4 regions of the Streptomyces sp. NPDC059866 genome follow, and region 1 is predicted to be linked to each of the others. Evidence: riboswitches for the same ligand, from Rfam matches in the RefSeq annotation. Region 1 holds a riboswitch; each other region holds the start of a gene.
What was found. A riboswitch is a leader RNA that binds a small molecule or an ion and turns the genes downstream of it on or off. The one in region 1 is predicted to bind cyclic di-AMP.
Positions count from the first base shown of each region.

Region 2: another riboswitch for cyclic di-AMP. It lies ahead of ACFV7R_RS38970 (peptidoglycan DD-metalloendopeptidase family protein); the one in region 1 lies ahead of ACFV7R_RS15495 (NlpC/P60 family protein).
Region 3: another riboswitch for cyclic di-AMP. It lies ahead of ACFV7R_RS10990 (transglycosylase family protein); the one in region 1 lies ahead of ACFV7R_RS15495 (NlpC/P60 family protein).
Region 4: another riboswitch for cyclic di-AMP. It lies ahead of ACFV7R_RS23475 (transglycosylase SLT domain-containing protein); the one in region 1 lies ahead of ACFV7R_RS15495 (NlpC/P60 family protein).

Region 1 covers NZ_JBHWJT010000008.1:337,635-345,412, forward strand. The annotation lists gene pcrA (DNA helicase PcrA) at 1-2,094, opposite strand, end outside; cyclic di-AMP (ydaO/yuaA leader) riboswitch at 2,401-2,573, shown strand; gene ACFV7R_RS15495 (NlpC/P60 family protein) at 2,581-3,783, shown strand; gene ACFV7R_RS15500 (tellurite resistance/C4-dicarboxylate transporter family protein) at 4,073-5,062, shown strand; gene ACFV7R_RS15505 (hypothetical protein) at 5,084-5,437, opposite strand; gene ACFV7R_RS15510 (NlpC/P60 family protein) at 5,925-6,980, shown strand; gene ACFV7R_RS15515 (LuxR C-terminal-related transcriptional regulator) at 6,990-7,730, opposite strand; gene ACFV7R_RS15520 (ATP-binding protein) at 7,727-7,778, opposite strand, start outside.
Region 2 covers NZ_JBHWJT010000038.1:50,665-58,442, reverse strand. The annotation lists gene ACFV7R_RS38990 (helix-turn-helix domain-containing protein) at 1-183, shown strand, start outside; gene ACFV7R_RS38985 (DUF6126 family protein) at 180-299, shown strand; gene ACFV7R_RS38980 (tyrosine-protein phosphatase) at 319-1,116, opposite strand; gene ACFV7R_RS38975 (alpha-galactosidase) at 1,320-3,389, shown strand; cyclic di-AMP (ydaO/yuaA leader) riboswitch at 3,697-3,854, shown strand; gene ACFV7R_RS38970 (peptidoglycan DD-metalloendopeptidase family protein) at 3,859-4,851, shown strand; gene ACFV7R_RS38965 (SGNH/GDSL hydrolase family protein) at 5,064-5,849, shown strand; gene ACFV7R_RS38960 (TetR family transcriptional regulator C-terminal domain-containing protein) at 5,967-6,584, opposite strand; gene ACFV7R_RS38955 (Glu/Leu/Phe/Val dehydrogenase dimerization domain-containing protein) at 6,638-7,778, opposite strand, start outside.
Region 3 covers NZ_JBHWJT010000006.1:103,937-111,714, reverse strand. The annotation lists gene ACFV7R_RS11000 (cytochrome P450) at 1-666, shown strand, start outside; gene ACFV7R_RS10995 (transglycosylase family protein) at 863-1,852, shown strand; cyclic di-AMP (ydaO/yuaA leader) riboswitch at 2,035-2,203, shown strand; gene ACFV7R_RS10990 (transglycosylase family protein) at 2,208-2,903, shown strand; gene eno (phosphopyruvate hydratase) at 3,240-4,520, shown strand; gene ACFV7R_RS10980 (septum formation initiator family protein) at 4,611-5,087, shown strand; gene ACFV7R_RS10975 (DUF501 domain-containing protein) at 5,107-5,640, shown strand; gene ACFV7R_RS10970 (exopolyphosphatase) at 5,637-6,578, shown strand; gene ACFV7R_RS10965 (hypothetical protein) at 6,595-7,254, shown strand; gene ACFV7R_RS10960 (NAD(P)/FAD-dependent oxidoreductase) at 7,749-7,778, shown strand, end outside.
Region 4 covers NZ_JBHWJT010000015.1:75,263-83,040, forward strand. The annotation lists gene ACFV7R_RS23470 (HAD family hydrolase) at 245-1,129, shown strand; gene ACFV7R_RS23475 (transglycosylase SLT domain-containing protein) at 1,141-1,635, opposite strand; cyclic di-AMP (ydaO/yuaA leader) riboswitch at 1,641-1,811, opposite strand; gene ACFV7R_RS23480 (polyprenyl synthetase family protein) at 2,487-3,497, shown strand; gene ACFV7R_RS23485 (outer membrane lipoprotein carrier protein LolA) at 3,782-4,987, shown strand; gene ACFV7R_RS23490 (ABC transporter ATP-binding protein) at 5,044-6,012, shown strand; gene ACFV7R_RS23495 (ABC transporter permease) at 5,999-6,883, shown strand; gene ACFV7R_RS23500 (flavodoxin family protein) at 6,895-7,479, opposite strand; gene ACFV7R_RS23505 (DUF6668 family protein) at 7,589-7,778, opposite strand, start outside.

The sequences.
Region 1 (7,778 bases):
CGAGCGCGTCAGATACAGCCGCTCACGCGCGCGCGTGATGCCGACGTACGCCAGGCGGCGCTCCTCCTCCAGCTCCTTGGTCTGGCCGAGGGCACGCATGTGCGGGAAGACGCCGTCCTCCAGGCCGGTCAGGAAGACGACCGGGAATTCGAGGCCCTTGGCGGTGTGCAGGGTCATCAGCGTGATGACGCCGTCGCCCTCCTCCTCGTCCGGGATCTGGTCGGAGTCGGCGACCAGCGCGACCTGCTCCAGGAAGTCGGCCAGCGTGCCCTGCTCGCCCTCGCTGCGCTCCTGCTCGAACTCCAGGGCCACGGCGGCGAGTTCCTGGAGGTTCTCGATCCGGGTCTCGTCCTGCGGGTCGGTGGAGGCCTGCAACTCGGCGAGGTAGCCGGTGCGTTCGAGCACTGCCTCCAGGATCGTCGCGGGGCCGGCGCCGGACTCGACGATCGTCCGGAGGTCCTCCATGAGCGTGTTGAACCGCTTGACGGCGTTCGTGGAGCGCGCGGCCATGCCGTACGCCTCGTCGACGCGCTTCAGTGCCTGCGGGAAGCTGATCTTCTCCCGCTGGGAGAGGGCGTCGATCATCGCCTCCGCGCGGTCGCCGATGCCCCGCTTGGGGACGTTGAGAATACGGCGCAGCGGGACCGAGTCCTCCGGGTTGGCCAGCACGCGCAGGTAGGCCAGGACGTCCCGGACCTCCTTGCGCTCGTAGAAGCGCACGCCGCCGACGACCTTGTAGGGCAGGCCGACGCGGATGAAGATCTCTTCGAAGACACGGGACTGGGCGTTCGTCCGGTAGAAGACGGCGACGTCCCCGGCCTTCGCCTCGCCCGCGTCTGTGAGGCGGTCTATCTCGTCGGCGACGAACTGGGCCTCGTCGTGCTCCGTGTCGGCGACATAGCCGGTGATGCGCGCGCCCGCGCCCGCGTTGGTCCAGAGGTTCTTCGGGCGGCGGGACTCGTTGCGCTCGATGACGGCGTTGGCGGCGGAGAGGATCGTCTGGGTGGAGCGGTAGTTCTGCTCCAGCAGGATCGTCGTCGCGTCCGGGTAGTCCTCCTCGAACTGGAGGATGTTTCGGATGGTCGCCCCGCGGAAGGCGTAGATCGACTGGTCGGCGTCACCCACCACGCACAGCTCGGCGGGCGGCAGGCCGCCCTCGCTGGGCGGTACGTCCTCGCCGTGCCCGCCGGTGCCGACGAGTTCGCGTACGAGGGCGTACTGGGCGTGGTTGGTGTCCTGGTACTCGTCGACGAGTACATGACGGAAGCGGCGGCGGTAGTGCTCGGCGACATCCGGGAAGGCGCGGAGCAGATTGACCGTCGTCATGATCAGGTCGTCGAAGTCGAGGGCGTTCGCCTCGCGCAGTCGCGACTGGTACAGGGCGTAGGCCTGGGCGAGGGTCTTCTCGAAGCCGTCGGTGGCCTGGGCGGCGAAGTCCTCCTCGTCGATCAGCTCGTTCTTGAGGTTGCTGATCTTGGCGCTGAAGGACTTGGGCGGGTAGCGCTTGGGATCGAGGTCCAGGTCGCGGCAGACCAGGGCCATGAGTCGTTTGCTGTCGGCGGCGTCATAGATCGAGAACGACGACGTGAAGCCGAGCTTCTTGCTCTCCCGGCGCAGGATGCGCACGCACGCGCTGTGGAAGGTCATGACCCACATCGCGTTCGCACGCGGACCGACGAGCTGCTCGACGCGCTCCTTCATCTCGCCGGCGGCCTTGTTGGTGAAGGTGATCGCGAGGATCTGGCCCGGGTGCACGCCCCGCTCGGCGAGGAGGTGGGCGATGCGGTGGGTGAGCACGCGGGTCTTGCCGGAGCCGGCACCGGCCACGATGAGCAGGGGGGAGCCGGAGTGGACGACGGCGGCGCGCTGGTTGTCGTTCAACCCCTCCAGGAGCGCTGCCGCGTCCATGGCCGGACGCGCGGCGCCGTCGCGGTAGTACATGTCCCGGTCCGGGGGCACGTCGAACTTCCCGCCGAACAGATCGTCCGGGATCGGCTCCGGAACGTGATCGTCCTCGGGCGGCGGCGGGTGCTCCTCGGGGGCCCGCTGGGCCTGGAGGTCCGCCAGGAAGCTGTCGTCAAAGAGGCTGCTCATCGCTCTCCGAGTCTAGGGCGCCCCACCGACAACCCGCGGCCGCCCCGAGAACATCCCCGGCCGGAACACCGTCGATCTTGGCGGTGAGGCCGGAATCACATCGGCTGCAGCGGCCCGCGATCTTCCCTCCCTACCCACCCCACATCGGCTTACTCTCCGGGCCTGCCCCACTACCACCCGCGACCACTGACTGGAGGTCACGAAAATGTATCGGGCATATCACCCACCAACCTTCACACGCACCACACTAGTTGGCTACCGTGCCGGGCAGGCCGTACGACCCCCACCGGCGAACGTCGCCGGGCCGCACGGCCTCCGCCGAGTCCGGTGCGCCCCCGTGGCTGCCGGAGCCGGGGACCCAACCGACTCTGGGGTGAATCGGTCCGACTCCCTTCCCGGGAGGGGACCGTAGGGCAACCCTTCCGAACCACCCGCCCGAACCCGACAGCTAACCCGGTAGGCGGCCCATGGAAGGAGTCGCCTCCTTTGGCGTCGCACCGTAAGTCGCGTCCCACGGGCGCGCGCGTCGCAGGCATACGGACCCCCGCGCTTGCCACGGCTGCCCTCACGTCTGTGGCCCTGCTCTCCCAGACGGCCAATGCCACCCCCTCGGCCGACGACAAGCCGAGCCTGGAAGAGGTCGAGAAGAAGGTCGACGACCTCTACCGCCAGGCGGAGTCGGCGACCGAGAAGTACAACGCAGCCAAAGAGAAGACCGAGAAACAGCGCAAGCAGGTCGACACCCTCCTCGACGACGTCGCCCAGCGCACCCAGAAACTCAACGAGGCGCGCGAGGAGCTGGGCTCGTACGCGGCGGCGCAGTACCGGACCGGCGCCTCCGCCCCCGACACCGCGACCTTCCTGCTCGCGGACTCGCCGCAGGACTACTTCGACCAGACCCAGCTGATGGGTCGGCTGACCAGCCGTCAGAAGGGCGCGGTCGACGACTACTTCACCCAGCAGTCCGCGACGGTGGAGAAGCGCCAGGAGGCCACCGAGAGCCTCGAGACGCTCACGGAGTCGCAGAGCGATCTGAAGACGGCCAAGGCCACCGTCCAGAAGAAGCTCGCCGACGCGCGCGAACTGCTGTCGCAGCTGACCGCCGAGGAGAAGGCGCGGCTGGCGGCGATCGAGAAGAAGAAGCAGGAGGAGGCCGAGCGCAAGGCCGCGGAGCTCGCCCGGCAGCAGGCGGAGGAGGAGCGGCAGCGCCAGGAGGCGGCTGCTCTGCAGGAACAGGAGGCGCAGCAGGAGACCGACAGCGGCTCCTCGACAAGTGCGGGTACGGGCACCGAGACCGGCTCAGACACCTCGACCTCCGACTCCTCGTACGCCACCAAGGCCGAGAGGGCGCTCGCCTTCGCCCGCGCGCAGATCGGCAAGCCGTACGTCTGGGGCGCGACCGGCCCCGACTCCTACGACTGCTCCGGCCTCACCCAGGGCGCATGGAAGGCCGCCGGCGTCTCCCTCCCGCGCACCACCTACGACCAGGTGAACGCGGGCACCACGGTCTCCCTCGCAGCCGCCCAGCCCGGCGACCTGGTCTTCTTCTACGACGACGTCACCCACGTCGGCATCTACATCGGCAACGGCATGATGATCCACGCCCCGAAGCCCGGCACATACGTGCGCGAGGAGTCGATCTACTACGACGGGGAGTCGTCCATCCACAGCGTGGTACGACCGGCCTGACGGGCGGAGGCAAGGGGCGGGCCGGACGGCACGCCCCGAGGAGGCTTCCGTGGGCACGCGCGCGTGGCGGGGTTTACGCAGGCACGCGCGCGTGGTGGCGTTTTTCGCAGGCACACGCGCGTGGGGTGCTGTCGGGCAGGCGCGTACGAGAGGCGTGCCTGCAGGCTCGCGCACCCGCCGAAACGGCCCACGCTCGGTGTGAGCCCGTTGCCGCGCGCCCGCGTGGTTTTCCGCATGCCCGCGCGCGTGGCCCGCTCGCGCGGCGCTGGGGGCTCCTTAGCATCGGCGCATGCCCGGCTCCTCCTCCCTCCGCGCCTGGTGGGCGCAGCATCCGCCGGCGGCCGGGGCCGCCGTCATGGCGACCGGTATCGTCTCGGTCGGCCTGCACCTGACGGGCTACGAGGTCCTGTCCCGGATCCTCCTCGTGGCGGCCTGCGCGGCATGGCTGGCCCTGGTGGCGGACGTCGTCACACGGCTGCTGCGGCAGCGGGAGCGCTGGATGACGGAGGCGGGAACACCGGCGGTGCTCACCGCCGTCGCCGCGACCGCCGTGCTGGGGACCCGTTTCTCCGCGCTGGACCGGCAGCCCCTGGCCGCGGCGCTGCTGGCGCTGGCGACGCTGCTGTGGCCGGTGCTGCTCGTGCCCGTCGTGCGGCACCGGCAGCGGCGGCGTATGCCAGGGGCGGTGTTCCTCGGGACGGTGGCGACACAGGGACTCGCCGTGCTCGGCGCGACCCTCGCGCAGGCCGAGTCGGCGGCGTGGCTCGCACATGCGGCGCTCGTACTCTTCTGGCTGGGCCTCGTGCTGTACGGCCTCGCCCTGGCCCGCTTCGATCTGCGGCAGGTGATCGAGGGGTCGGGGGACCAGTGGGTCGCGGGCGGCGCGGCAGCGATCTCGGCGCTCGCCGGGGCCAAGCTCATCGCCGCCGACGGACCGGGCCTGTACCTCTGGAACGACGACAACAGCGGCGTCCTGCGGACCGTGACCGTCGCCCTGCTGGTCCTCGGCCTGGGCTGGTACGCCGTACTGCTCGCCGGCGAGGTGGTCCGGCCGCGTCTGCGCCATGACGTGCGCCGCTGGTCCACGGTCTTTTCGATGGGTATGGCGGCAGTGGCGGCCCTGGCTGTCGCCGCCGCTGTCGACATCTCATGGCTCGGGTGGCCCGGGGAGATGCTGCTGTGGATCGCGGTGGCGGCGTGGCTCGCGGTCGCGGTCGGGGCGGTCGCGGCCGCCCGGGAGGTCGTACGCCCCGCGGCGCCCGGGCACCCCGGACCGTGAGCCGCGGGCCTCGGCCGGGGCTCAGGTCCAGAGCACCGCGATGAAGACGTTCGCCATGGTCAGCAGGCCCACCAGGCCGAACAGACCCTTGTCCACCTTCTCCTCGTCCCGCTTCACGTAGACGAGACCGAGGATCACGATCAGCAGAGCCAGCTTCACACCGATCTTGATGTTGTTGACAGACTGGTCGTCGGCCTGGTTGAGACCGACCAGGATCACACCGGTGACCAGCATGGTCAGCGCACCGTGCAGCATCCCCGGGCCGAATCGGGCGGTACCCTCGCCCATCGCCTTCATCTGGGAGAAGAAACCGCCGAGCAGGGCGGCGATGCCGATGATGTGCAGGCCGACGAAGAGGTTGATGAGTACGTCCATGGAGCCGGAGCCTAATCAGGGGCCAGGCACCATCCGGCACCGGCCTGCCGACCCGGCGCCCGGCGGCCTGGGGCGCGGGACGCATATATGCGCGCCATAGCACCTCCGCATGCACGCATGCCCCGTAAACCGCACATCGGTCATCGCGCTGCGTGAAGGCGACGGCCACGGACCGGGATCACGGTCACATCCGGTCGCCCCGCGGTCCCCTCATGTCAGTTCCGCACAACGCGTCACCGGTCCGACACACCCAGGTCTAGCGTCCTGCACCAGGTGACCGGCTCCCCACCGCCGTCCGGGCCAGGGGCGGCAGCCGGACACCTCCGCCGAGAAGGTCCGGCGGCGGCCCCGCTCCCCCTGCACGGGGCGCCGCCGGACGCGGAGACCGCATCGGAGCGGTCAGCACGGTCCGCCCGGTGGCCGTACGGACCAGCGGTCGTCCGGGTCGTCCAGGTCGTCCGAGTCGTACGAAAGGACGTGCAGTCCAGTGGCAGCGCACCGCAAGCCCCGACAACGCTCGGCGGGCGGCACCAGGGCCCGTACGGCGGCGACGATCGCTATCGCGGGAGCGGCGAGCGCGACCGGCGTCGACGGCATCGGGCACGCCGAGCCGCAGCTGACGCCGGGGCAGGTCAAGGCCAGGGTGGACAAGCTGTACCAGGAGGCCGAGGTCGCCACGGAGAAGTACAACGGGGCGAAGGAGAAGGCCGAGACGGCGGAGGAACGGCTTCAGTCGCTGCAGGACGAGGCCGCCCGCAAGGAGGAGCAGCTCAACTCGGCGCGGGCTGCGCTCGGTTCGTTCGCCGCGGCGCAGTACCGGAGCGGTGGCCTCGACCCTGCGCTGCAACTCGCGCTCTCCGAGAACCCCGACCGGTACCTCGACGGTGCCACGTTCGCCGAACGTGCGGGCAACCGGCAGTCCGCCGCCGTGGCGCGGGTCCGCAGACAGCTGCGCGAGATCGAGCAGCTGCGCGGCGCCGCCCGCGTCGAGCTGACCTCACTGCAGTCGCGGCAGGCCGAGCTGAAACGCCACAAGAAGACCATCACCGGGAAGCTGGACGCGGCTCGGCGGCTGCTGTCCCGGCTGACGGCCGAGGAGCGGGCGCGACTCGCGGAGGGCGAGGGCACGGACCGCGCCTCGCGGGCTGCCACGGCCGGACGCGACAGCCTCTCCGCCACGGCCGCGGCACCCAACTCCCGTTCCGCCGCGGCAGTCTCGTACGCCTACCAGAAGCTCGGCAGCCCCTACGTCTGGGGCGCGACCGGCCCGGACGCCTTCGACTGCTCGGGCCTGATCCAGGCCGCGTACCGCTCCGCCGGTGTCTCCCTGCCCCGCACCACCTACGCCCAGATCGACGCCGGCCGCCGCGTCTCCCGCTCCGAACTCCTCCCCGGCGACCTGGTGTTCTTCTACTCCGGCATCAGTCACGTCGGCATCTACGTCGGCAACGGCCAGATGATCCACGCTCCGAACCCCTCGGCGCCGGTACGGCTGGCCCCGATCGACGAGATGCCCTTCTCCGGAGCGACCCGAGTGGTATGAGGCCGGGCCTCACACCAGCCGTCGTGCCGTCGCCCACCGCGTCAGCTCGTGCCGGTTGGACAGCTGGAGCTTGCGCAGGACCGCCGAGACATGGGACTCCACCGTCTTCACGGAGATGAAGAGCTGCTTGGCGATCTCCTTGTACGCGTAGCCGCGGGCGATCAGGCGGAGGACCTCGCGTTCCCGCTGGGTGAGGCGGTCGAGGTCCTCGTCGACGGGAGGCGCGTCGGTGGAGGCGAAGGCGTCCAGGACGAAACCGGCGAGGCGCGGGGAGAAGACCGCGTCGCCTTCCTGGACCCGGAAGATGGAGTCGACCAGGTCCGTACCCGTGATCGTCTTCGTCACGTACCCCCGGGCGCCGCCCCGGATCACACCGATCACGTCCTCTGCCGCGTCCGAGACGGACAGCGCGAGGAAGCGGACCGGCTGCTCGGTGTCGGCCATCAACGTGGCGCAGCGGCGCAGGACTTCCACCCCGCCGCCGCCCGGGAGGTGCACGTCGAGGAGGACGACCTCGGGCCGGGTCGCGGTGATGACCGTGACCGCCTGGTCGACGTCCGCGGCCTCGCCGACGACCTCGACGCCGGTCTGCTCGGTCTGTCCGATCTCGGCCTGGACTCCCGTGCGGAACATCCGGTGGTCGTCGACGAGCACCACGCGCACGTGACGCCGCCCGGCACCGCCGCCCGGCGGCTCAGCGGACGCGGCCGCCTCCCCTGCCGTGCCGTTCGCCTCGGTCGGGTCGCTCATGACGTCTTCTCCGCCCTCTCCATCTCCAGCTCGACCTCGGTGCCGCCG
Region 2 (7,778 bases), on a different contig from region 1:
CTGCGCCTCGGGGACACCGTGCACCTGCTCGAACCGGGGGACAGCGCCCACTTCGACTCGCTGACCCCGCACCGCATCGCCGCCCAGGACCCCGACGGCGTCGAGCTCCTGTTCGTCCACACCCTGCTACAGAGCCCCACGGCCGCGCTGTGCCTCGGCCCCATCACGGGAGAAACGCCATGAGCAACATCGAGCAGAAGTTCCCGCGGGCCATCTGGGTCCGGCTGTTGATCTACATCGCGGCGGGACATGTCTTCGCCGGCTTCCTCTACCTGCTCTTCGAGGTGGGGGCGAAGTAGGGCCGCACTCGGCTCCGGCTCAGTCGAGCAGTCGCGCGCGCAGCCGGTCCCGGGTCTCCGGGGCGATCCCCAGTCCCTGTTCCAGGTAGGTGTCGACGCCGCCCCACGTCCCGTCGATGGTCTCGATGGCCGCCGTCAGATACTCGGCGCGCGCGTCGAAGAGAGGGCTGAGAAGCTCCATGACCTCGGGGGAGTAGGCCGAGGCGGAGGTGCTGCTGCGGTGCACCTTGTAGCGGCGGTGCTTGGCGTTCGACTCCAGGTAGTCGGCGAGGATGGCCTCGCGCTCCACGCCGAGGGCGAGCAGCGTGACGGCGATGGACAGGCCGGCGCGGTCCTTGCCCGCCGCGCAGTGCATCAGGGTCGGGACGCTGTCCTCGGCGAGCGCGTGCAGCACCTGGGAGTGCTCGGTCGTGCGCTCCTTGATGATCGTGCGGTACGAGGTGATCATCCGGTTCGCCGCCTTGCCGTCCGCGAGGATCGTGCGCAGCTGGTCCAGGTCGCCGTCCCGGACCATCTTCCAGAACTCGGCGCCGTCCGCGGGGTCCGTCAGCGGCAGGTTCACATTGCGCACGCCCGGCAGCTCGACGTCGGGGCCCTCGAGCTTCTGGTCCGCCGCGTTGCGGAAGTCGAAGATCGTGTGCAGTCCGAGGGAGCCGAGGAACTCGGCGTCCTCGTCGGTGGCGTGCGCGAGGTGACCGCTGCGGAACAACACCCCGTACCGCACCCGTCGGCCGTCCACCGTCGGCAGGCCGCCGACGTCACGGAAGTTGCGCACTCCGGCCAGTTCGGGCTCGGTCGACGGCACCTGCTGCGTCACGGGGGCTCCCTCCCATCGGCCCCGCCGGCGCGGCTCGTCGACGGGCACGCAGTCGACGATACGACATGGATTCCTGGGGCAATGAGTTGTCCACAGGAGGTCACCGCCCATTGGACGAGTTGTCCACAGGCGTTGCCCCGGACGCCCGCGGCCCTTGATGATGTTGGTGCTTGAGTGGAGCTGTCGGAATCTGTGAGGGCCTGATGTTGGAGATCGCCGAGAACGGGCGTACGTGGCTGCTGTCGGGGCCCACGAGCAGCTATGCCGTCCACCTCACCGACGACGACGAGCTGCTGCATCTGCACTGGGGCCCGCGGATCGCGCTCGCCGACGCCGAGGCCCTCGCCGTGCGCCCACTGCCGGACTACTGGCCCTTCGAGTCGCCGCTCGACGGGCGCGAGGAGTATCCCGTCGAGGGCGGCCCTCGCTTCGTGCGGCCCGCCCTGTCCGTGCGCACCGACGAGCGGCGCGGCACCGAGTGGCGTTTCGAGGCCCACGAGACCGCGGACCAGGAGCTGCGGCTGCGCTTCCGCGACGCCGGGCTGGCGATCACCCTGCACTACCGGATGCGTGACGACGTCGTGGAGCGCTGGGTGACCCTGCACAACGACGGGCCCGAGGCCGAGCTGCTGCGTGCCGACTCCGCGACCTGGACCCTGCCGGACCGCGACGCATGGCGGCTGTCCCAGCTGCACGGCCGCTGGGCCGCGGAGTCCCGGCTCGTGCGCTCCCCCCTCACCTACGGTGAGAAGGTCATCGGCAGCCGCCGCGGACACACCGGACACCAGCATCTGCCGTGGGTGGCGCTGGACACCGACGCGACCGAGGAGCGCGGCGAGGTCTACGGCTGCGCCCTCGCCTGGTCGGGCTCGTGGCGGATCGCCGTCGCGCAACTGCCGGACGCGCGCGTGCAGATCACCGGCGGAGCCGGTTACGACGACTCCGGCCTGCTGCGGCTGGCGGCGGGGGAGTCCTTCACCACCCCTGTCTTCGCCGGCCTCTTCAGCGACGGCGGCTTCGGCGGTGCCAGTCGCGCCTGGCACGCCTATCAGCGGGCGTACGTCATTCCGGACGCCGAGCGGGACCGGCCGGTGCTTTTCAACTCCTGGGAGGCCACCGAGTTCGACATCAGCGAGGAGCAGCAGCGGGCGCTCGCCCGGCGGGCCGCGGCGATCGGCGTCGAGCTGTTCGTGGTCGACGACGGCTGGTTCGGGGCGCGCACCAGCGACCGCGCCGGGCTCGGCGACTGGACACCCAACCCCGACCGCTTCCCGGCCGGGCTCAAGCCGCTCGCCGACGACGTGCACGCCCTCGGGATGCAGTTCGGGATCTGGGTCGAGCCCGAGATGGTCAACCCGGACAGCGAGCTGTACCGCGCCCATCCGGACTGGGTGCAGTTCCAACCGGGGCGAAAGCGGACAGAACTTCGTAATCAGCTCGTACTGAACCTCGCGCGGGAGGATGTGCAGGACTACCTCTGGGAGCAGCTGCACGGGCTCCTGTCCAGCGCCCCGATCGACTACGTCAAGTGGGACTTCAACCGTTGCTTCACCGATGCCGGCTGGCCCGGCGAGCCGTATCCGCAGCGGCTGTGGGTCGACCATGTGCGCGCCGTGTACGCCCTGGTGGACCGGCTGCGGGCGGCCCACCCCGGTGTCGCCTTCGAGTCCTGCTCGGGCGGCGGCGGTCGCATCGACCTCGGTGTGATGAGCCGTACCGACCAGGTGTGGACCTCCGACAACACCGATCCGCTCGACCGGCTCGCCATCCAGGACGGCTTCAGTCAGATTCATCCCGCGCGCGTGATGGCCGCCTGGGTCACCGACAGCCCCAACGCCCAGCTCAACGGCCGGGTCAGCTCGTTGCGCTTCCGCTTCGTCAGCGCCATGGCCGGGGTGCTCGGCGTCGGGGGTGACCTCACCCGGTGGACCGACGAGGAGCTCGCGGAGGCCCGGGACTGGGTGGCGCTCTACAAGGAGATCCGGCCACTCGTGCAGCGCGGGGACCTCCACCGGCTGCGGCCGCCACGGGGCGGGCTGAGCGCCGTCCAGTACGTACGCGGCGACGAGGCCGTCGTGCTCGCCTGGCTTCAGGCGCAGAGCTACGGGGAGCCCGTCCCGGCGCTGCGGCTGCGTGGCCTCGACCCCACCGCATCGTACGAATGCCGCGAAACGGGCGAAGTGCACCGGGGTGCCGTACTGCTGCACCACGGACTGCGCACCGGGCTGCGGGGTGACCTCGATGCGACGGTTCTCCGACTGCGCCGCATCTGACTCTTCTGTCCGAATTAACCTCTTCATTCCAAGTCGCTCGGGAATAAAGGAACCTGGAGCGACGTCACGTGAGCAGCGTCATATCCGTGACCGTGCGTCGCCCGTCATGTCCACGTAATCCAAGCGCTTTTCAAGGGCATTTGCGGAACATGACGGTTTCGGAATCCACGGAGGGTGACGGTGAATTCGGTGAACTGATCAAGAAGTGGGTGTTCGTGCGGAACCTCTTGCTTGTCCCATTGCGTCTTGGTCGCTTACGTTCCACACCGATCCGGGCGGACGCCTAATCCTGCCGCCGCCCGGTGCCCGCGCAAACCCACCCGTGTACGGCAGGAGCGGGGGACCCACAGGTACAAATGCCTGTTCCGGTCTCCGGAACGGCTAGGGGTACAGCCGCGCTTCGGCGCGGCCGGGCATCTCCAGTCCGCACCCGACAGCTCACCTCGCAGGCGCCGGAGAGGAATTCGCCATGCCCGCGAAGGGTAAGCACCGCCGTCCGAAGACCCAGCGTTTCACCCGTTCCATCGCCATTGCCGGAACCGGTGGCGCCGCACTCGCCCTCCCGCTGATGGGGGCCGCCGGCGCCCATGCCGCCACTGCGCAGTCCGCTCCGGAAAACGCCGTTCAGTCGGTCGCCGCAGAGAAGGCCACCGCCCAGAAGAAGGCCGCCGAAAAGAAGTCCGCCGCCAAGAACGCCGGTGTGAGGACCTATTCGGTGAAGATCGGCGACTATCTTGCGAAGATCGCCGAGGGGCAGAACGTCAGCGGTGGCTGGCAGAAGCTCTACCAGGACAACCGTGAGGTCGTCGGCGACAACCCGTCGCTGATCCACCCCGGCCTGAAGCTCACGATCGGCAAGAAGGCCGCGGCGGGCACGGACGAGCCGTCGTCCGCTTCGTCCCCTTCCTCGTCGGAGTCGTCGGAGGCGTCCGAGGCCTCGAAGTCGTCGAACTCGACGGAGTCCTCGGCGAAGCCGTCCGATCAGTCGTCGTCCGCCGAGTCCTCCGCGTCGAACACGTCGACGGCCACCCAGACCTCCGCCGGCACCTCCAGCGGTTACTCCTCCCCCGTTGAGGGCGTCGCCGTCGGCACCGCCTACAAGGTGGCGGGCAGCATGTGGTCCAGCGGCTACCACACCGGCGTCGACTTCGCCACGCCGACGGGCACCCCGCTCAAGGCCGTCGGCGCAGGCACGGTCGTCTCCGCGGGCTGGGCCGGTGCGTACGGCAACCAGGTCGTCCTCAAGCTGGCCGACGGCTACTACGCCCAGTACGCCCACCTGTCCTCGCTGTCCGTCTCCGCCGGCCAGACCGTGACCGCGGGCCAGCAGGTCGGCTTCTCGGGCTCGACCGGCAACTCGACCGGTCCGCACCTGCACTTCGAGATCCGCACCACGCCGAACTACGGCTCGGACGTGGACCCGGTCGCGTACCTCCGCTCGCACGGCGTCTCCGTCGGCTGACGCACGCGCTCTCACGCCACCGAAGGCCGGACCCCGATCCCCGGGTCCGGCCTTCGGTGTGCGCGGACGGAGCGGTTATTCCACAGTTGACCAACCTTTTGGCAGTGGCTTATCTCACCGCCCGTCAACCTCTTCCTACGGTCGCGTAGGTCACATTCGACGCGGAATCATGTCCCGACGTGGCAGACGATTCGAAGAATGACAGCAGATCAGTGATCGGGTCGTACGTGGCGGTGGGGGACAGCTTCACCGAGGGCGTAGGCGACCCCGGCCCCGACGGGGCGTTCGTCGGCTGGGCCGACCGCTTCGCCGTACTGCTCGCGGACCGCCGAGCCGAGGGCGACTTCCAGTACACGAACCTCGCCGTACGCGGAAAACTGCTCGACCAGATCGTGGCGGACCAGCTTCCGCGGGCCGTCGAACGCGCGCCGGACCTGGTCTCGTTCTGCGCCGGCGGCAACGACATCCTCCGGCCCGGCACCGACCCGGACGACGTCGCCGAGCGCTTCGAGCGGGCGATCGCCGCGCTGACGGCCGTCGCGGGCACGGTGATGGTGACGACCGGCTTCGACACCCGGGGCGTACCCCTGCTGAAGCACCTGCGCGGCAAGATCGCCACCTACAACGGGCATGTGCGGGCCATCGCCGACCGGTACGGCTGTCCGGTGCTCGACCTGTGGTCCCTCAAGTCCGTTCAGGACCGCAGGGCCTGGGACGACGACCGGCTGCACCTCTCGCCCGAGGGGCACACCCGCGTGGCGCTGCGGGCCGGTCAGGTCCTCGGCCTCCCCGTCCCCGCCGATCCGGAGCAGCCCTGGCCGCCGGTTCCGCCGCGCGGCACGCTCGACGTCCGGCGGGACGACGTCCAATGGGCGCGCGAGTACCTGGTGCCGTGGATCGGCCGCCGGCTGCGCGGCGAGTCGTCGGGCGACCACGTGACGGCGAAGGGGACGCTGTCGCCGGACGACATCAGGATGCGGATCGCGTCGGTGGCTTGAGGCACATCCGTGGCGGACGCCGGGGGAGCGGGTCGTTCCGATCGCCTGCGTCGGATCGGCCCGCCTCCGGCGCTGACGGGCGTACGCCTTGAACCGCAACCTGTCCTCGCGGACGGCTCACGCGTGCCCCGCCGACGGCACCTCGGCCAGTCCGAGCTCGCGGGCGAGCGCCTCGTCGGCCCACTCCTGGGCCCGGGCGCGGGACAGTGCGCCCGGGTACGACGTCAGCTGGACGGCGAGGCCGTCGAGCAGGGCCGTCAGCCGCAGCGCCGCGCCCATGGGGTCCGGGCAGCGGAACTCGCCGGCGGCCACGCCCTCGGCGATGACCTCGGCGATCGCCGCCTTCCAGCGCTTGTCGAGGTCCCGGGTGACCTCCTGCAGGGCCGGCTCGCGCAGGGCGGCAGCCCAGCCCTCTATCCACAGCCGCCAGCCCTTGGCCTGGCCGGTCGGGGCGTACCAGCGCACGGCCGACCGGAGCCGGCGCAGCGCCGTCGTGCGCCGGCCGAGCAGCTTGCTCAGCTGGGCCAGGTCGTCCTCGGCGGCGTATGCGAACGCGGCGGCGACGAGCTTTTCCTTCGTCGAGAAGTGATAGAGCACCAGCGCGTTGCTCACGCCGAGCGTGGAGGCCACGTCGGCGATCCGGACCGCCGCGACACCCCGCGCCTCGATCTGCTCCACGGCGGCGCGCAACAACTCCTCGCGCCGTTCCTGCACGCTCAACCGCACTCTCGCCACGCGTTCACCCTAGGCCCTGTCGCACCATCGGTGCGCACGCGCGCGTGCGGCCGTCACCGGTACCAGCCGTAGCGTTCCGCGAGCACCGGGAGCCGGGCCGCCGCGACGGCGTGCGCGGCGGTCCGTGGTGTCGTGCCGTCGGTCTGCGCGCGGGACAGGACGAGCTCGACGAGAGCGCGCATCGAGCGGCGCGTGTACGTGAACGCCTCGTCCGCGTCGGCGCCGATGTCGCCGAAGAGGGTCCACCACCACCAGGCGTTCGTCCCGGAGTTGACCACCACGTCCGGCAGGACCGTGACTCCGCGCGCGGTCAGCAGCTCCTCCGCCTCCGGCAGTACGGGCATGTTGGCCGCCTCGACGATCCAGCGGGCGGTGATCCGGTCCTGGTTCGTGGTGTCGATCGCGTAGGAGACCGCCGCCGGCACCAGCACCTCCGCGTCGGCGGACAGCCAGGCGTCACCGGCCAGTTCACGGTCCCCGGGCCGCAGTACGCCGCGGTCCACCACGCCGTACGCGTCCCGCGCGGCGAGCAGCGCCTCGACGTCGAGCCCGTCGGGGTTGGCGATGGTGCCCTTGATGTCGGCGACCGCCACGATCGTCAGACCCGCGCGCGCGAGGAACCGTGCGGTGGCCCCACCCATGGTGCCCAGCCCTTGGACGGCGACCCGCGTCCCGGCATACGGCACTCCGGCCCGGTCGAGGGCCGTGAGCAGCGACTCGGCGACCCCACAGCCGCCGACCAGCTCGTCGAGCCCGATGCCGTCCACCTCGACCGCGAACGCGTCGGCGAGCCTCTGCCTGGCGGTGGCCTCGTCGTCGAGCAGCGGATACACGGCCTGGATCGACGAGACGAGCCCTGCATCGGTGGCGGCCCGGTCCACGAGGTCCTGGGTGAGGCCGAGGTCCTCGCCCGTGGTCCAGCAGCTCTCGACGTACGGCCGCATGGCCCGCAGGTACCGCACCAGGATTCCGTACGCCTCCGGGTCCCGCGGGTCGCAGTCGATACCGCCCTTGGCGCCGCCGAGCGGGACGTAGCGGCCCTCGGGGTTGTAGTGCAGCGCCTCCTTCGTGGTCATGCCGCGCGCGAGCCCGGTGACCTCGTCCGACGTGCAGCCCGCGCGCATCCGCAGCCCACCGCTGGCGACGCCGCGCACCAGCCGGTCGACGACCAGGAAGCCCTGGCGGCCGGTGACG
Region 3 (7,778 bases), on a different contig from region 1:
GCCGACCTCATCCACCGCAAGCGAGAGTCGCTCTCCTCCGAACCGGTCCCGGGCGAGGACCTCATCTCCGGCCTCATCCGCGCCTCCGACCACGGCGAGCACCTCACCGAGAACGAGGCCGCGGCGATGGCGTTCATCCTGCTGTTCGCCGGGTTCGAGACCACCGTCAACCTGATCGGCAACGGCACCTACGCCCTGCTCACCCACCCCGAACAGCGCACCCGCCTCCAGCAGGCCCTCGCCACCGGCGACCGTGGCCTCCTGGAAACCGGGGTCGAGGAACTCCTGCGCTACGACGGCCCGGTGGAGCTGGCCACCTGGCGGTTCGCCACCCAGCCGCTCACCGTCGGAGGGCAGGACATCGCGCCCGGCGACCCCGTGCTCGTCGTACTCGCCGCCGCGGACCGGGATCCGCAGCGGTTCGCCGATCCGGACACCCTCGACCTCGCCCGCCGTGACAACCAGCACCTCGGCTACGGGCACGGCATCCACTACTGCCTCGGCGCCCCGCTCGCCCGTCTGGAGGGGCAGACCGCGCTCGCGACCCTCCTCACCCGCCTCCCGGACCTCCGACTGGCCGTGGACCCGAGCGAGTTGCGCTGGCGCGGCGGCCTCATCATGCGCGGACTGCGCACGCTGCCCGTGGAGTTCACGCCCATTTCGTAAGGCAACTCCCCGGATTCGACCGGAACCCTCCACTCCGGCACCGAAAACGTGACACGACCTCAACTCTGTGATCTTCACGTGATCTGCGCGGCATTAACTTGTGACAAGTGATCGACTGCCGATACGTTCACCCATCAGCGCGACGTCGAACACCAGTCGCCGCGCCGGTCACTGCTGTCTCGTGAAAGGTCCCCGCATGCTCTCCGGGAACGGTCGTCACCGTCGCCCCCGCCAGGTTCCGGCCCTCGTGGTCGCGGCCGGCGTGACCGGGTCCGCCATCGCCATCCCACTCCTCGGCGCCACCGGCGCGAGCGCGGCCAGCGGCACGACGTGGGACCGGGTGGCGGAGTGCGAGAGCGGCGGCTCCTGGAGCGCCAACGCGGGCGACGGGTACTACGGAGGGCTGCAGTTGTCCCAGGAGGACTGGGAGCGGTACGGCGGCCTCGCGTACGCGGCCAGCGCCGACCAGGCCAGTCGTTCGCAGCAGATAGCCGTCGCCGAGAAGGTGCTCGCGGACCAGGGCGTGGGCGCGTGGGGCACCTGCGGGCTCACCTCCGGTCTCAACGCCGACAAGGGGTCGGCCGATGTGGACACGGGTGTGGCCGGTGACACCTCGTCGGACACTTCCGAGAGCCTGCGTAACTCGCTCGGCTTGTCCGGTTCCTCCAGCTCGTCCGGTTCGTCTGATTCGGCAGGATCTTCGCCTGAATCCACCGCGCCGTCCCCGTCGTCTGACTCGTCATCGAATGCGACGGACGGTTCCGCGAGCCCGACGCCCACCGACTCCACCTCGGGCAACTCTCAGGAATCCGACAGCTCGCCCACAGTCACCCCGAAGGGCACGGAATCGGACAACTCTGGGCAGAGTGAAGGTGATTCCGGTCTGATCGACACCGGGACGGGCAGGCATCGCGGCGACAGCGCCGACGAGGACGCCGCCGACGCTCGTACGGCCGATTCCTCGGGCCGTCACGCCTCGCGCGACAGCGCCTCCGCCCGCGATGCCGCCGACGGGTCGTACACCGTGCGCGAGGGGGACAGCCTCTGGGGCATCGCCGACTCCCTTGGCGTCCAAGGGGGGTGGCCCGTGCTCTATGCGGACAACGAGGAGACCGTCGGCGCCGACCCCAACCACATCATCCCCGGTCAGACGCTGGATGTCGGGGTCGAACCGGGCGAAAAGTAGCGGGAGTTCACGTCACACTTCGCGCCTAATGTCCGGTTTGGTGAAAGTGTGGGATGAGTCTCAGAGGCCCTGATCCTCTTTGAAATTCCGCCAATCGCGTGTCTACGGTCATGACCGCTCGCCAACGCGAGCCCCGGCTGCCGCAACGCCGAATCCTGCCAGCGGCCGTTCGGGAACAGTCGTCGCGTCAAGCGCCGTAGGCAGGAGCGGGGGACCCAAGGTAAGCGCCGCACCGGACAGTTGAGCCGGTACGGCTTGGGGTGAAGTCACGCCTCCCCACAGGGGCGTGGCCGGGCAACTCAACCGGCCCGAACCCGACAGCTCACCTCGCAGGCGTCGGTGAGGGGATCTCTCCATGCTGTTTTCCAGCAAGGGCAAGCACCGTCGTCCGTCCAAGGCCGCTCGCGCCATAGCCGTCGTCGGCGTCACCGGCGCCGCCGCCGTCGCCGCCCCGCTGATGGCGGCCGGCAGCGCCTCCGCCGCCACCGCCTCCGAGTGGGACGCCGTCGCCCAGTGCGAGTCGGGCGGCAACTGGTCCATCAACACCGGCAACGGCTACTACGGCGGTCTGCAGTTCTCCGCCTCCACCTGGGCCGCGTACGGCGGCACGCAGTACGCCGCCACGGCCGACCAGGCCACCAAGGCGCAGCAGATCCAGATCGCCGAGAAGGTGCTCGCGGGTCAGGGCAAGGGTGCCTGGCCGCACTGCGGCACGGGCCTGTCGAACGCCACGTACACCGGCGGTGGCGCGAGCGACTCCTCCTCGGAGGGCTCCTCGCAGAGCAGCACCGAGACCACCACCCGCTCGACCGAGCAGCAGCCGGCCTCCCGTTCGCAGGAGCGCCCGGCGCAGAAGACCGTCACCGCCCCGACCGGTGAGAAGGTCGCGAAGGGTGACGGCGAGTACAAGGTCGTCACCGGCGACACGCTCAGCACCATCGCCGAGAAGCACGATGTCGAGGGCGGCTGGGAGAAGCTGTTCCAGCTGAACAAGGACATCGTCGAGGACGCCGACCTCATCTACCCCGGTCAGCAGCTGCACCTGAAGTAATCCGGGTCCACCCGGGTCGGCAGCTTCACCTGACCTGAAGCGATCCGGGCTTCGCAGACCCCCGTGAGGGTCCCCCCGTCCCCGCGGGCCCCCGCCCCGGCGCGTGTTCCCCCGTACGCGCCGGGGCGGGGCTTTTGTGTCACCGCTCGTGCCCTCGTTCTTCGCTCGGGCCCTCATTCTTGAGGAACCGTCTTTGTTCCATTCGGAAACAATTTACGATCGGTTCCGTCCACGGGGCGGGCGACCGGCTGGCCGATCCCACGGAGCCGGTTAGGCTCGTCTCGCAGAGCCGCTGCGGTCCTGCTAAACCGCGTCACATCCACGAAGGAGATGCTCGTGCCGTCCATCGACGTCGTCGTAGCCCGGGAAATCCTGGACTCCCGAGGCAACCCCACGGTCGAGGTCGAGGTCGGCCTCGACGACGGCAGCACGGGTCGTGCCGCCGTTCCGTCCGGCGCCTCCACGGGCGCCTTCGAGGCCATCGAGCTCCGCGACGGCGACCCCAACCGCTACCAGGGCAAGGGCGTCGAGAAGGCCGTCCTGGCCGTCATCGAGCAGATCGGCCCTGAGCTGGTCGGCTACGACGCCACCGAGCAGCGCCTGATCGACCAGGCGATGTTCGACCTGGACGCCACCGACAACAAGGGCTCCCTCGGCGCCAACGCCATCCTCGGCGTCTCGCTCGCCGTCGCGCACGCCGCCTCCGAGGCCAGCGACCTGCCGCTCTTCCGCTACCTGGGCGGCCCGAACGCGCACCTGCTGCCGGTGCCGATGATGAACATCCTGAACGGCGGCTCGCACGCCGACTCCAACGTGGACATCCAGGAGTTCATGATCGCCCCGATCGGCGCGGAGTCCTTCTCCGAGGCCCTGCGCTGGGGCACCGAGGTCTACCACACCCTCAAGAAGGTCCTGAAGAGCAAGGGCCTGGCCACCGGCCTCGGCGACGAGGGCGGCTTCGCCCCCAACCTCGGCTCCAACCGCGAGGCCCTCGACCTCATCCTCGAGGCGATCAAGGAGGCCGGCTACACCCCCGGCGAGCAGATCGCCCTTGCGCTCGACGTCGCCGCGTCCGAGTTCTACAAGGACGGCTCCTACCTCTTCGAGGGCAAGGCGCGCTCGGCCGCCGAGATGACCGAGTACTACGCCGAGCTGGTCGACGCCTACCCGCTGGTCTCCATCGAGGACCCGCTGTTCGAGGACGACTGGGAGGGCTGGAAGACCATCACCGCCAAGCTCGGTGACAAGGTCCAGCTCGTCGGCGACGACCTGTTCGTCACCAACCCCGAGCGCCTGGCCAGGGGCATCGAGGAGGGCGCCGCCAACGCCCTGCTGGTCAAGGTCAACCAGATCGGCTCGCTGACCGAGACCCTGGACGCCGTCGAGATGGCCCAGCGCAACGGCTTCAAGTGCATGATGTCCCACCGCTCCGGCGAGACCGAGGACGTCACCATCGCCGACCTGGCCGTCGCCACCAACTGCGGTCAGATCAAGACCGGCGCCCCGGCCCGCTCCGAGCGCGTCGCCAAGTACAACCAGCTGCTGCGCATCGAGGAGATCCTCGACGACGCCGCGGTGTACGCCGGCCGCTCGGCGTTCCCCCGCTTCAAGGGCTGAGCGAGCCTCGTAGGAAGCGTCGTACGTACGTCCCCGTACTCGGTCCCGTACCGTGTGCGGGGACGTACGCGCGTGTGACGGGAGTGGGAGATGGCCGCCAAGGACCGGGACCGTTTCTCCACCACGACCAGGATCCGGCTGCTCGGCGAGCAGACGGCCGCCCGCGTCTACCGCTCCCAGACCCGGCGCCAGGCCCGCCGCTCCCGGCTGACCGGCCGCGCCGCACTGCTCGCGCTCGTCGTCTGCTCGCTGGTGGTCGCCCTCGCCTATCCGATAAGGCAGTACGTCGCCCAGCGCGCCGAGATCGCCGACCTCCAGCGGCAGCAGGAACAGGCCCGGCAGCGGGTCGAGGAACTGCGCGACCTCAAGGCACGCTGGCAGGACGACGCGTACGCGGAGCAGCAGATCCGGCAGCGACTGCACTATGTGATGCCGGGGGAGACCGGTTACGTCGTGATCGACCCGGACGCGGCCGAGCAGTCGCACGCCGACTCCGGGGCGGCCGACCGCCCCTGGTACGCGAACGTCTGGGACGGCGTCGACAAGTCCGACGCCTCCGACCAGTGAACACAAGAGAAAGAACGTCATGGAGACCCCCCCGCCGCCCACCCCGCGCACCGAGCCCACCGACGCGGACGTCGAGGCCTTCAAGCAGCAGCTCGGCCGGCCGCCGCGCGGGTTGCGCGCCATCGCGCACCGGTGCCCGTGCGGGCAGCCGGACGTCGTGGAGACCGCCCCGCGGCTGCCCGACGGCACGCCCTTCCCGACGCTGTACTACCTGACCTGCCCCAAGGCGTCCTCGGCGATCGGCACCCTGGAGGCGAACGGCGTGATGAAGGAGATGACGGCCCGCCTGGAGACCGACCCCGAGCTCGCCGCCGCCTACCGCGCCGCGCACGAGGACTACATCCGGCGCCGGGACGAGATCGAGGAGCTGAAGGGCTTCCCGAGCGCCGGCGGCATGCCGGACCGGGTGAAGTGCCTGCACGTCCTGGTCGCCCACTCGCTGGCCGCCGGACCCGGCGTGAACCCCCTCGGCGACGAGGCCCTCGCCATGCTGCCGGAGTGGTGGCGCAAGGGCGCCTGCGTGACCGTACCGAACGAGGAGAACGACCAGTGACCCGAGTGGCCGCCGTCGACTGCGGCACGAACTCCATCCGGCTGTTGGTCGCCGACGCAGACCCGGCCACCGGCGAACTCGTCGACCTGGACCGCCGTATGACGATCGTGCGGCTCGGCCAGGGCGTCGACCGCACCGGCCGCCTGGCCCCCGAGGCCCTGGAGCGGACCTTCGCGGCCTGCCGCGAGTACGCCGCGATCATCAAGGAGCACGGCGCCGAGCGGCTCCGCTTCGTCGCCACCTCCGCCTCCCGGGACGCCGAGAACCGGGACGACTTCGTGCGCGGGGTCATGGACATTCTGGGCGTCGAACCTGAGGTCATCACCGGCGACCAGGAGGCCGAGTTCTCCTTCACCGGCGCGACCAGGGAGCTGGCGGAACACGACCATCTCCCCAAGCCCTACCTCGTCGTGGACATCGGCGGCGGCTCGACCGAGTTCGTCGTCGGCGAGGACCACGTCCGCGCGGCGCGCTCGGTCGACGTCGGCTGTGTGCGGATGACCGAACGGCACCTGGTCCGCGACGGCGTGGTCTCCGACCCGCCGACCGAGGAGCAGATCGCCGCGATGCGGGCGGACATCGAGGCGGCCCTCGACCTCGCCGAGGAGACGGTGCCGCTGCGCGAGGCGCACACGCTGGTCGGCCTGGCCGGCTCGGTGACGACGGTGTCGGCGATCGCGCAGAACCTGCCCGAGTACGACTCGGCCCGCATCCACCACTCCCGTGTCTCCCACGACAGGGTCCGCGAGATCACCGACTGGCTGCTGCACTCCACCCACGCCGAACGCGCGGCCGTCCCGTCCATGCATCCGGGGCGGGTGGACGTCATCGCGGCGGGGGCTCTCGTCCTGCTGTCGATCATGGAACGGACCGGCGCGGAGGAGGTCGTCGTGAGCGAGCACGACATCCTCGACGGCATCGCGTGGTCCGTCGCGTGAACTGCAGCGGCCGACCGTGACTTCCTATACCGGCGCCGTCTTCAACAACGGGATGGTGGCGAGGCTCGTCGACATCCTCGCCTCGGCACGCGAACGAGGCGGGACGGCACCGTTCGCCGACGAGATCGCACGCATCAACCGAACACTGGACAGCTGCGCCACAGCGAGGTGGGCCATGCCGAGCGCCACGCTGGCAGCCCTCCTCGACCTCATCGCCGAGGAGCTGAAGACATCCCCGGACCAGGATCTGCCGCCAGGCTTCCTCACGAGGCTGGATGCGGCCGCCGGGGATCAGGACCGGCTGGAGTTCCTGACCCACACGGCCTCGTCGCTTCGCACCTCGAAGCGAGAAGGGATCGCCCGCTTCGAGGAACTCCCGATGTCTTCCTGGGAGGCGGAGCTGCGATACGCCCGCCTGCGGGACTTCTCATGGTGGGTGGAGTCGGAAGAACATGAGAACTTCGAAGAAGGGGTGCTCGCCGGCGCGACCGGCGAGCACCCGGACGGTTGCGCGCACCTGCTCCCGCCCCTGATCGCGGAGCTGCACGCGGCTCTGCTGCTCGACAAGGACGCCCGCTCCGCCGCCGGCCTCCGCTCCGTGGTGCCCTGGGCCACGCCGCCGATCCTGCGCGAAGTCCTGCGGGCCGCCTCCACCCACCTCCTTGAAGCGCACTGAGGCCTGGCGGCGCATGGTCGGTGGCGCAGGTCGCTCGGGCTGGGTGGTCCGGGTCTCGTTTACTACTGGTCAGTAGCCATCAGTTGAGCGGGTCGGCTAGCGTATGAGCTCATCCGAAGGGCCTCCGTGGGGCCCTCCGCGACGCCCTGTCGGAAAACTTCGTGAAGTTCTTCACAAGGAATTCGGCCCTGTCGGAGGGTGGAAAGGGCCCGGTTGGCCCTTCCGGGGGCCGAGCAGCCCTTGAACGCGTTCAGAAGGCTGCTGCAGGGGTGTACTGGAAGGCTCTCGCGGAAGCGTGTTTCGACCGGCTCACACGGGGGTCGGCGACCCAGAGAGGCAGCTCACGCGGCATTGACAACGGGTCGTACCGCCCCTCGGTTCCGGGCGTGACCATGACCTGCGTCACGCGGGCCGGGGAGTGTAACACAGGGCCTGCAAGAGCTTGTGAAGGGGCGCACGAACTACCCCCCTGAGGCAGGTGGATACTCGATGGCATGAGCACCACGGAGCGTCCCAGGATCCTC
Region 4 (7,778 bases), on a different contig from region 1:
GCTGCGGCGGCCGTCTTGGGCAGTGACTTAAGCGCGCGAAGAGTCCGTAATGTCAGGAATGAGGGGGTCGTATACGTCCCGCGGCCTCGTCCCGCTGTCCGTGTCCTGCCGTCCGTGACCCACTGTCCGCGCCGCGCCTTCGCCCGGCCGCGGCCGGCACCGAGGAGCCGGACCGCTGAAATGTGGAGAGGTGGAAGGGAGTTGGGGGTGAACGGCGTGGGCGCGGTGTCCGTATTCTCTGATCATGGCCGCACCCATCGCATATGCCGAGCGCACCGCGTACGCCCTCATCGCCACCGACCTGGACGGAACGCTGCTGCGCGGCGACGACACGGTCTCCGACCGGTCGCTCACCGCGCTCGCGCGGGTCTCGGCGGCCGGTGCCCGGCATCTGGTGGTGACGGGACGGCCGGCGCCCAGGGTGCGGCCGCTGCTGAAGTTCCTGGGCGGCGGGGGGCTCGCGGTGTGCGGGCAGGGCGCGCAGTTGTACGACGCCGGCGTGGACCGTCTGCTGTGGTCGGTCACCCTGGACCGGGAACTGGCCGAGACCGCGCTCGGCAAGATCGAGGCGGAGGTGGGCACGGTGTACGCGGCCGTCGACCAGGACGGCGTCGACGGCCTGACGCTCATCGAACCGGGGTATCGGATGCCGCACCCGACGTTGCCGGCGGTGCGGGTCGGCCGGCGTGACGACCTGTGGTGCGAGCCCATCAGCAAGGTGCTGCTGCGCCATCCCACCCTCTCCGACGACGAGTTGGCGTCGGTGGCCCGCTCGGTGGTGGGTTCGCTCGCGACGGTCACCATGTCGGGGCCCGGGACGGTCGAGCTTCAGCCGTCCGGCATCACCAAGGCGACGGGGCTGGCGCTGGCGGCCCGGCATCTGGGGCTGCGCCCCGAGGACACCATCGCCTTCGGGGACATGCCCAACGACATCCCGATGTTCGACTGGGCCGCCCACGGCGTCGCCATGGCCAACGCGCACCCCGAACTGAAGGCGGTGTCCGACGAGATCACTCTCTCGAACGAGGACGACGGCGTCGCCGTCGTCCTCGAACGGCTCCTCACCGAGGACCGGCGCCCGCAGCGGCTCGGCGGGCGCAGGCCCTCGGTGGGTACGAAGGTTCAGTAGGCGCGAAGGGCTCAGTAGGCGCCGAAGACGTTGTCGATCGAGCCGTAGCGGTCGGCTGCGTAGTTGCAGGCGGCGGTGATGTTGGCGACCGGGTCGAACGGGTCGTAGGCCGTGCCGGGCACGTGGTACGCGGCGAAGGTCGGGTCGATGACCTGGAGCAGGCCCTTGGACGGGGTGCCCTTGGCCGCGTTGGAGTCCCAGTTGTTGATGGCGGCCGGGTTGCCGGACGACTCGCGCATGACGTTGCGGTAGATGCCGTTGTAGGAGCCCGGGATTCCGTGCTTCGCCATGATGGCGAGCGACTCGCGGATCCAGCCGTCGAGGTTGTCGGAGTACGCCGTGGTGGCGGTCTTCGCGGTCACCGCGGTGGGGGTGGCGGCCGATGCGGTGCTCGCACCGATGAGCGGCAGGGCGAGCACGGCCGCGCCGGTGCCGGCGACCGTGAGCTTGCGGGCCATGCGGGCTATGCGGGGGGTGCGGGTGCGGAGCTGACCGTTTGCAGGCATGGGGCTGTTCCTCTCCTTCGCCTGCGAGGTGAGCTGTCGGGTTCGGGCTGGGAGGTGCCCGGCCGCGCCCTTGCGAGCGCAACTTCACCCCAAGCCGTTCCGGTGCGTCGTACGACGTCCGGCCCGGCGACTTACCTGGGTCCCCCGCTCCTGCCGTGCGTGAGTGGTCTCGTCATCGGTGGTACCGGGCGGCGGCAGGATTCGGCGTCCGCCCGACTGGCCCGGAACGTATGCGAGAGCACATGTCGGAAACAAGTGGCTGGTTCATGCAACATGCTGTTTGATCTTTGTCTGGGGTGTTTTGTCAGCTTGAGCCTTTGCGTGTGCCAAGGCTCAACTTGCAAGCGGGAAAAGCCGGATGGTCGCCGACTGTTGAAACCTGTCGGCAGGTGAAGGTGAGTCACGTCACGCGCGGGGCGCAAGAGTGTCAAATCGGGCAATAGGCTCAAGTGCCCATCAATCAGCTGTGCATGGGGTGCGCTTCTCCCAAGTGCGGCGGAAGGGAGTCTCTCCGCCTTCTGTGCAAATCACCCCATTGGAGGTCAGAGTCACCTCACGGGGAGGGGTGCAGGAGTGTACGGATGTGCGTCGAGGTCACCCGAATGGTCGGAGGTGAGGCGGAGCAGCTGGGACAATACGGGACAAAGCTCACTCATTCGTATTAAGTCGGTAAATAACTGCTCGTATCAACTGATCGAAAACATACCGCTCGTGATCCGATACAGCCCGGCCTGTAACCCCGGGCGCCCTCGGTGATCGAAACGTGACCGGATACGCTGACTTGAGTGAAGCAGCGACGTATCGACAAACCGCGTAACCGCCGGTAGACACCAGCAGACAGGAGACCCCTCGTGACCGTCGTCGGGCCGTTCGGGCTGAGCGTGCGGGACCAGGCTCTGGAAGCCGATGTCCAGGCCGGATTGGCGGCTGTCGAGGAAGGGTTGCTCGAAGCAACCAAGAGCGAGGTCCCGTTCATCACGGAGGCCGCGCAGCACCTGGTGCGGGCCGGAGGCAAGCGGTTCCGCCCGCTGCTGGTGATGCTCGCCGCGCAGTTCGGTGACCCGTACGCGCCCGGGGTCGTGCCCTCGGCCGTGGTCGTGGAGCTGACCCACCTCGCGACGCTGTACCACGACGACGTGATGGACGAGGCGGAGGTACGGCGCGGGGTACCGAGCGCGAACGCCCGCTGGGGCAACTCGGTCGCGGTCCTCACCGGCGACTTCCTCTTCGCCCGTGCCTCGCACATCCTGGCAGACCTCGGGCCGGAGGCGGTGCGGGTACAGGCGGAGGCGTTCGAACGGCTCGTCACCGGTCAGATCCTGGAGACGGCCGGGCCGTCGGACGGGCGCGACCCGGTCGAGCACTACCTGGACGTACTGGCCGGCAAGACGGGGTCGCTGGTGGCGGTCTCGTGCCGCTTCGGCGCGATGATGTCGGGCGCCGACGAGTCGCTCGTGAACGTCCTGACGCAGTACGGCGAACGGCTGGGCGTCGCCTTCCAGCTCGCCGACGACGTGCTGGACATCGCGTCCGACTCCCACGAGTCCGGGAAGACGCCGGGGACGGATCTGCGGGAGGGCATCGCGACCCTGCCCGTGCTGCGGCTGCGCGAGCGCGCGGCCCGACTGGGGACGGCCGAGGACATCGCCCTGTGCGAGCTGCTGGACTCCGACCTGACGGACGACGCCCGGCATGCGCAGGCGCTGGCCGCGCTGCGCGCGCACCCCGCGCTGGAGCAGGCGCGACGGGACACCGTGCGGTACGCGGAGGAGGCGCGGTCGGCGCTTGCACCGCTGCGGGAGTGCGAGGCCAAGGCGGCGCTCATCGAACTGTGCGACGCGGTGGTGCACCGCGCGGGTTAGGACACGCCCCCCCCCCCGGGGGACATCCCCGGGACCCGGCATCGAGGCGGCGCCTCCCTACGACCCCTACGGGTCGGCGGAGGCGCCGCCTGCTTGTGTCATACCGCAGCAGTACGCGGAGTTGAGCCCGCGGTCTGACGCTTCTTCGCATCCGGTTTGGTCAGATGGAGACCACGGAACACACCACTCCTCACCGATTCGGGTGAGAATGGCGGCTCAGGGTGGACGAGTGCGAGGACGCGAAGTGACGGACAGCCGCCGCCTACGACGGAGGTAAGGCACACATGGCACCGTACGAATCCGACGACAGCACGACCGCGGCGCAGGCCGAAGAACTGCGCGCGGCGCGGCGGCGCAAGGCCGCGCGGTACGTCGTCCCGGCGGCGGTCCTGGGGGTGGCTGCGGGGACCATCGGGCTCGTCCCCGCGATCGCCGACTCCGGCAGCCCCGACCTGCCGGAGATCACCGCACAGCAACTCATCGAGAAGATCGCCGAGTCGGACGTGCAGCAGCTGTCCGGCACGGTGAAGATCAGCACCGATCTGGGACTGCCCGACCTGGGCGGCCTGGAGAGCGGGCTGACGTCCGGCGCGACCCCCTCGGAGGGCGAGGGCTCCGCGGCCGACCCGTCGGCCAAGCTGACCGAGCTGGCATCCGGCACGCACACGCTGCGCGTCGCCGCCGACGGCCCGGACCGGCAGAAGCTGTCGCTGCTGGAGAACGCCGCCGAATACAGCCTGATCCACAACGGCAAGGACGTGTGGGGCTACGACAGCGCGTCCAACGAGGTCTACCACGGCACTGCCACCGAGGCCGCGGACGGCAAGGCGTCCGAGGAGGTGCCGGCCACGCCCAAGGACCTCACCGAGGAGGCCCTGAAGGCGGTGGACGACACGACGTCCGTGACCGTCGACGGCACCGCGCAGGTGGCCGGCCGCGACGCGTACAAGCTGCTCATCGAGCCGAAGCAGTCCGGTTCCACGGTGGGCGCGATCAGTGTGGCGGTGGATGCGGAGACCGGCCTGCCGCTGAAGTTCACGCTGACCCCGGCGAGCGGCGGTGCCGCCGTGGTGGACGCGGGCTTCACCCAGGTCAGCTTCGCCAAGCCGGCCGCGTCGACCTTCGACTTCACCCCGCCCAAGGGTGCGAAGGTGACCGAGGGCGACAGCCTGGAGGCGGCGCCGGAGCACGAGCGGAAGTCCGCGGAGGACCTCGGCAAGGGCCTCGACGGACTGAACGTCATCGGCGAGGGCTGGAACTCCGTCGCCGTCCTCGACACCGGCGCAGAGGGCGGCATGCCCTCCGACGCCGCCGGCGGCGACATGGGCAGCTTCCTGGGCTCGCTCGGCGACGAGGTGAAGGGCAAGTTCGGCTCCGGCACGGTCTTCAAGACCCGTCTGGTCAACGCCCTGATCACGGACGACGGCAAGGTCTACGTCGGCGCGGTCACCAAGGACGCCCTGGTGAAGGCGGCCGACTCCGGGCAGTGAGTACCGTACGGAAGGGGCGGTAAGTACCGTACGCGCACGACGAATCGGGGGAGCCCATGGACGAACCGTCCGCCACGGCAGAGCAGGGCGCGGGTGACGGCGTCATCCACACCCGCGCCCTGACCAAGCGCTACCGCGGCGGACAGCTCGCCGTCGACGGGCTCGATCTGACCGTCCCGGCGGGCAGCGTCTTCGGCTTCCTCGGCCCCAACGGCTCCGGCAAGACCACCACCATCCGCATGCTGATGGGTCTGATCGAGCCCACGTCGGGCACGGCGCACGTGCTGGGGCGGCCCATGCCCCGGGCCACGCGCGCCGTGCTCCCGCACGTGGGCGCCCTCATCGAGGGCCCGGCCCTGTACGGCTTCCTCTCCGGCCGCGACAACCTCCTGCGCTACGACTCCGCAGACCCCGCCGCCGATCCCCGCACCCGGCGGGCCCGTGTCGCCGCGGCGCTGGACCGGGTCGGGCTCGCGGCGGCCGCCGGCAAGAAGGCCAAGGCGTACTCCCTGGGCATGAAGCAGCGGCTCGGACTCGCGGCCGCGCTGCTCCAGCCAAGGCGCCTGCTCGTCCTCGACGAACCGACCAACGGGCTCGACCCGCAGGGCATGCGGGAGATCCGGGCGCTGATCCGGGAGCTGGCCTCCGAGGGCACCACCGTGTTCCTCTCCTCCCACCTCCTCGACGAGATCGAGCAGGTGTGCACGCACGCCGCGGTGATGGCGCAGGGCCGGCTGATCACCCAGGGTGCGGTGACGGACCTGGCGGCGGGCATCAGGGGTCGGCTGGTGGTGACCACACCGGACACCGGCGACGCGGCCCGGGTGCTGAAGGAACGCGGGGTCGCGGACGTCATCGTCGACGAGGACCGGGTGACCGGGGAGCCACCGGACGGGGAACTCGCCGACCTCAGCGCCGCGTTGGTGGCGGCGGGGGTGCGGGTCCGCGGCTTCGGGGTGGAACGGGCCTCCCTGGAGGACGCGTTCGTGGCGCTGACGGGGGAGGGTTTCGATGTCGCAGGTTGAGGCCATCGGCTCCCGCCGCAGCCCGCTGTGGACCTTCGGTCTGCTGCGCAGCGAACTCGCCGTCACCTTCGGCCGCTGGCGCACGCTCGCGCTGCTCGGTGTGCTCGCCGCCGTCCCGGTCCTGGTCGGCATCGCCGTGAAGATCGAGACGAGTGACGGCTCGACGCTGGGCGGCTCAGGCGGTCCGGAGGGCGGCGGGGGTCCGGCGTTCATCACGCAGATCACCAACAACGGACTGTTCCTCGTCTTCACCGCCCTCGCCGCGACCCTCCCGTTCTTCCTGCCGATGGCCGTCGGCGTCGTCGCGGGCGACGCGATCGCCGGCGAGGCGAACGCCGGAACCCTGCGCTACCTCCTGGTTGCCCCCGCCGGCCGTACCCGCCTGCTGCTCACCAAGTACGCGACCACGATGGCCTTCTGCCTGACGGCCACCCTCGTCGTCGCCGTCTCGGCACTGACGGTCGGCGCGCTGCTCTTCCCGCTCGGCGATCTGACGACCATCTCCGGTACGCGGATCAGCTTCGCCGAGGGGCTGGGCCGGGCCCTGCTGATCGCCCTGGTCGTCGCCGCGTCACTGATCGGGATCGCGGCGCTCGGGCTGTTCGTCTCGACGCTGACCAACAGCGGCATCGCGGCGATGGCGACGACGGTCGGGCTGCTGATCACCGTCCAGATCCTCGACCAGATCCCCCAACTGCGCGCGATCCACCCGTACTTCTTCTCCCACTACTGGCTGTCCTTCGCCGACCTGATGCGCGAACCGGTCTACTGGGACGACCTGGTGCGCAACCTCGGCCTCCAGGGCCTGTACGCGGCCGTGTTCGGCTCGGCGGCCTGGGCACGGTTCACGACGAAGGACGTCACCGCGTAGACCTCGTGGGCCTACGAGACCTCGTACGGGAAGCGGGCGAGCGGCGGTTCCTGCGTGAAGAAGGTCTTCGCGCGGGCGAGGGCCTGGGTGTCCTCGAGTACGTCTCCGGGCCTGCTGCCGTTGCCGAGCAGGACCCCGCCGAAGCGCATCCCCATGTAGGCGGCCGAGTGGTTGAGGGTGCCGATCAGCGGGTCGGCGACCTCGCTCTCCTCGTGCGCGAGGGCTGTGACGCCCCACAGGATGCGCCCGGCCAGCGTGGCCTTGAAGTCGAGACCGGGGGTGCGCAGCCAGCCGGACCAGTAGTCCAGGTAGCGCTTGGTGTGGGCGGACACCGAGTACCAGTACAGCGGCGAGGCGATCACGATGTCGGTCGCCGCGAGCGTGGCGTCCAGCAGGAGGGCCACATCGCCCTGAGTGGGGCGGACGTGGTCGCTGTCGTGCCGCAGGTCTTCGAAGTCGGGCAGCGGGTGCTCGGCGAGGCGGATCCACTGCTGCTCGACGTCCGCGGGGAGCTGCTCGGCGGCCCGGCGGGCCAGTAGCTCGGTGTTGCCCTCGCTGCGGCTGCTGCCCAGCAGGAACAGAAAGCGGCGGGTCATGGTTCCCCCAGATCCCAGATGGTCGGCACACGACAATTGCACGCACGTGCATTATATGCACCTGCAAGTAATTCTTGTCCGGCGACCTGGCCGGGGCCTGCTCAGGGGGTCAGCGAGCCGCCCCCGTCAGCCGGGCCAGCGCCTCCGTCTCCCGGGGCGGGCGGCCGCTCAGGTCGCCGAGACGCCAGGCCTGCACCCAGGGCACGCGGTACACGTCGACGACCGACTCGATGAGCTTCGCCTGCTGTGCCAGCGGTCGCGGCAGCCGGCCCGGCGCATCCGCGACCAGCACGACGGCG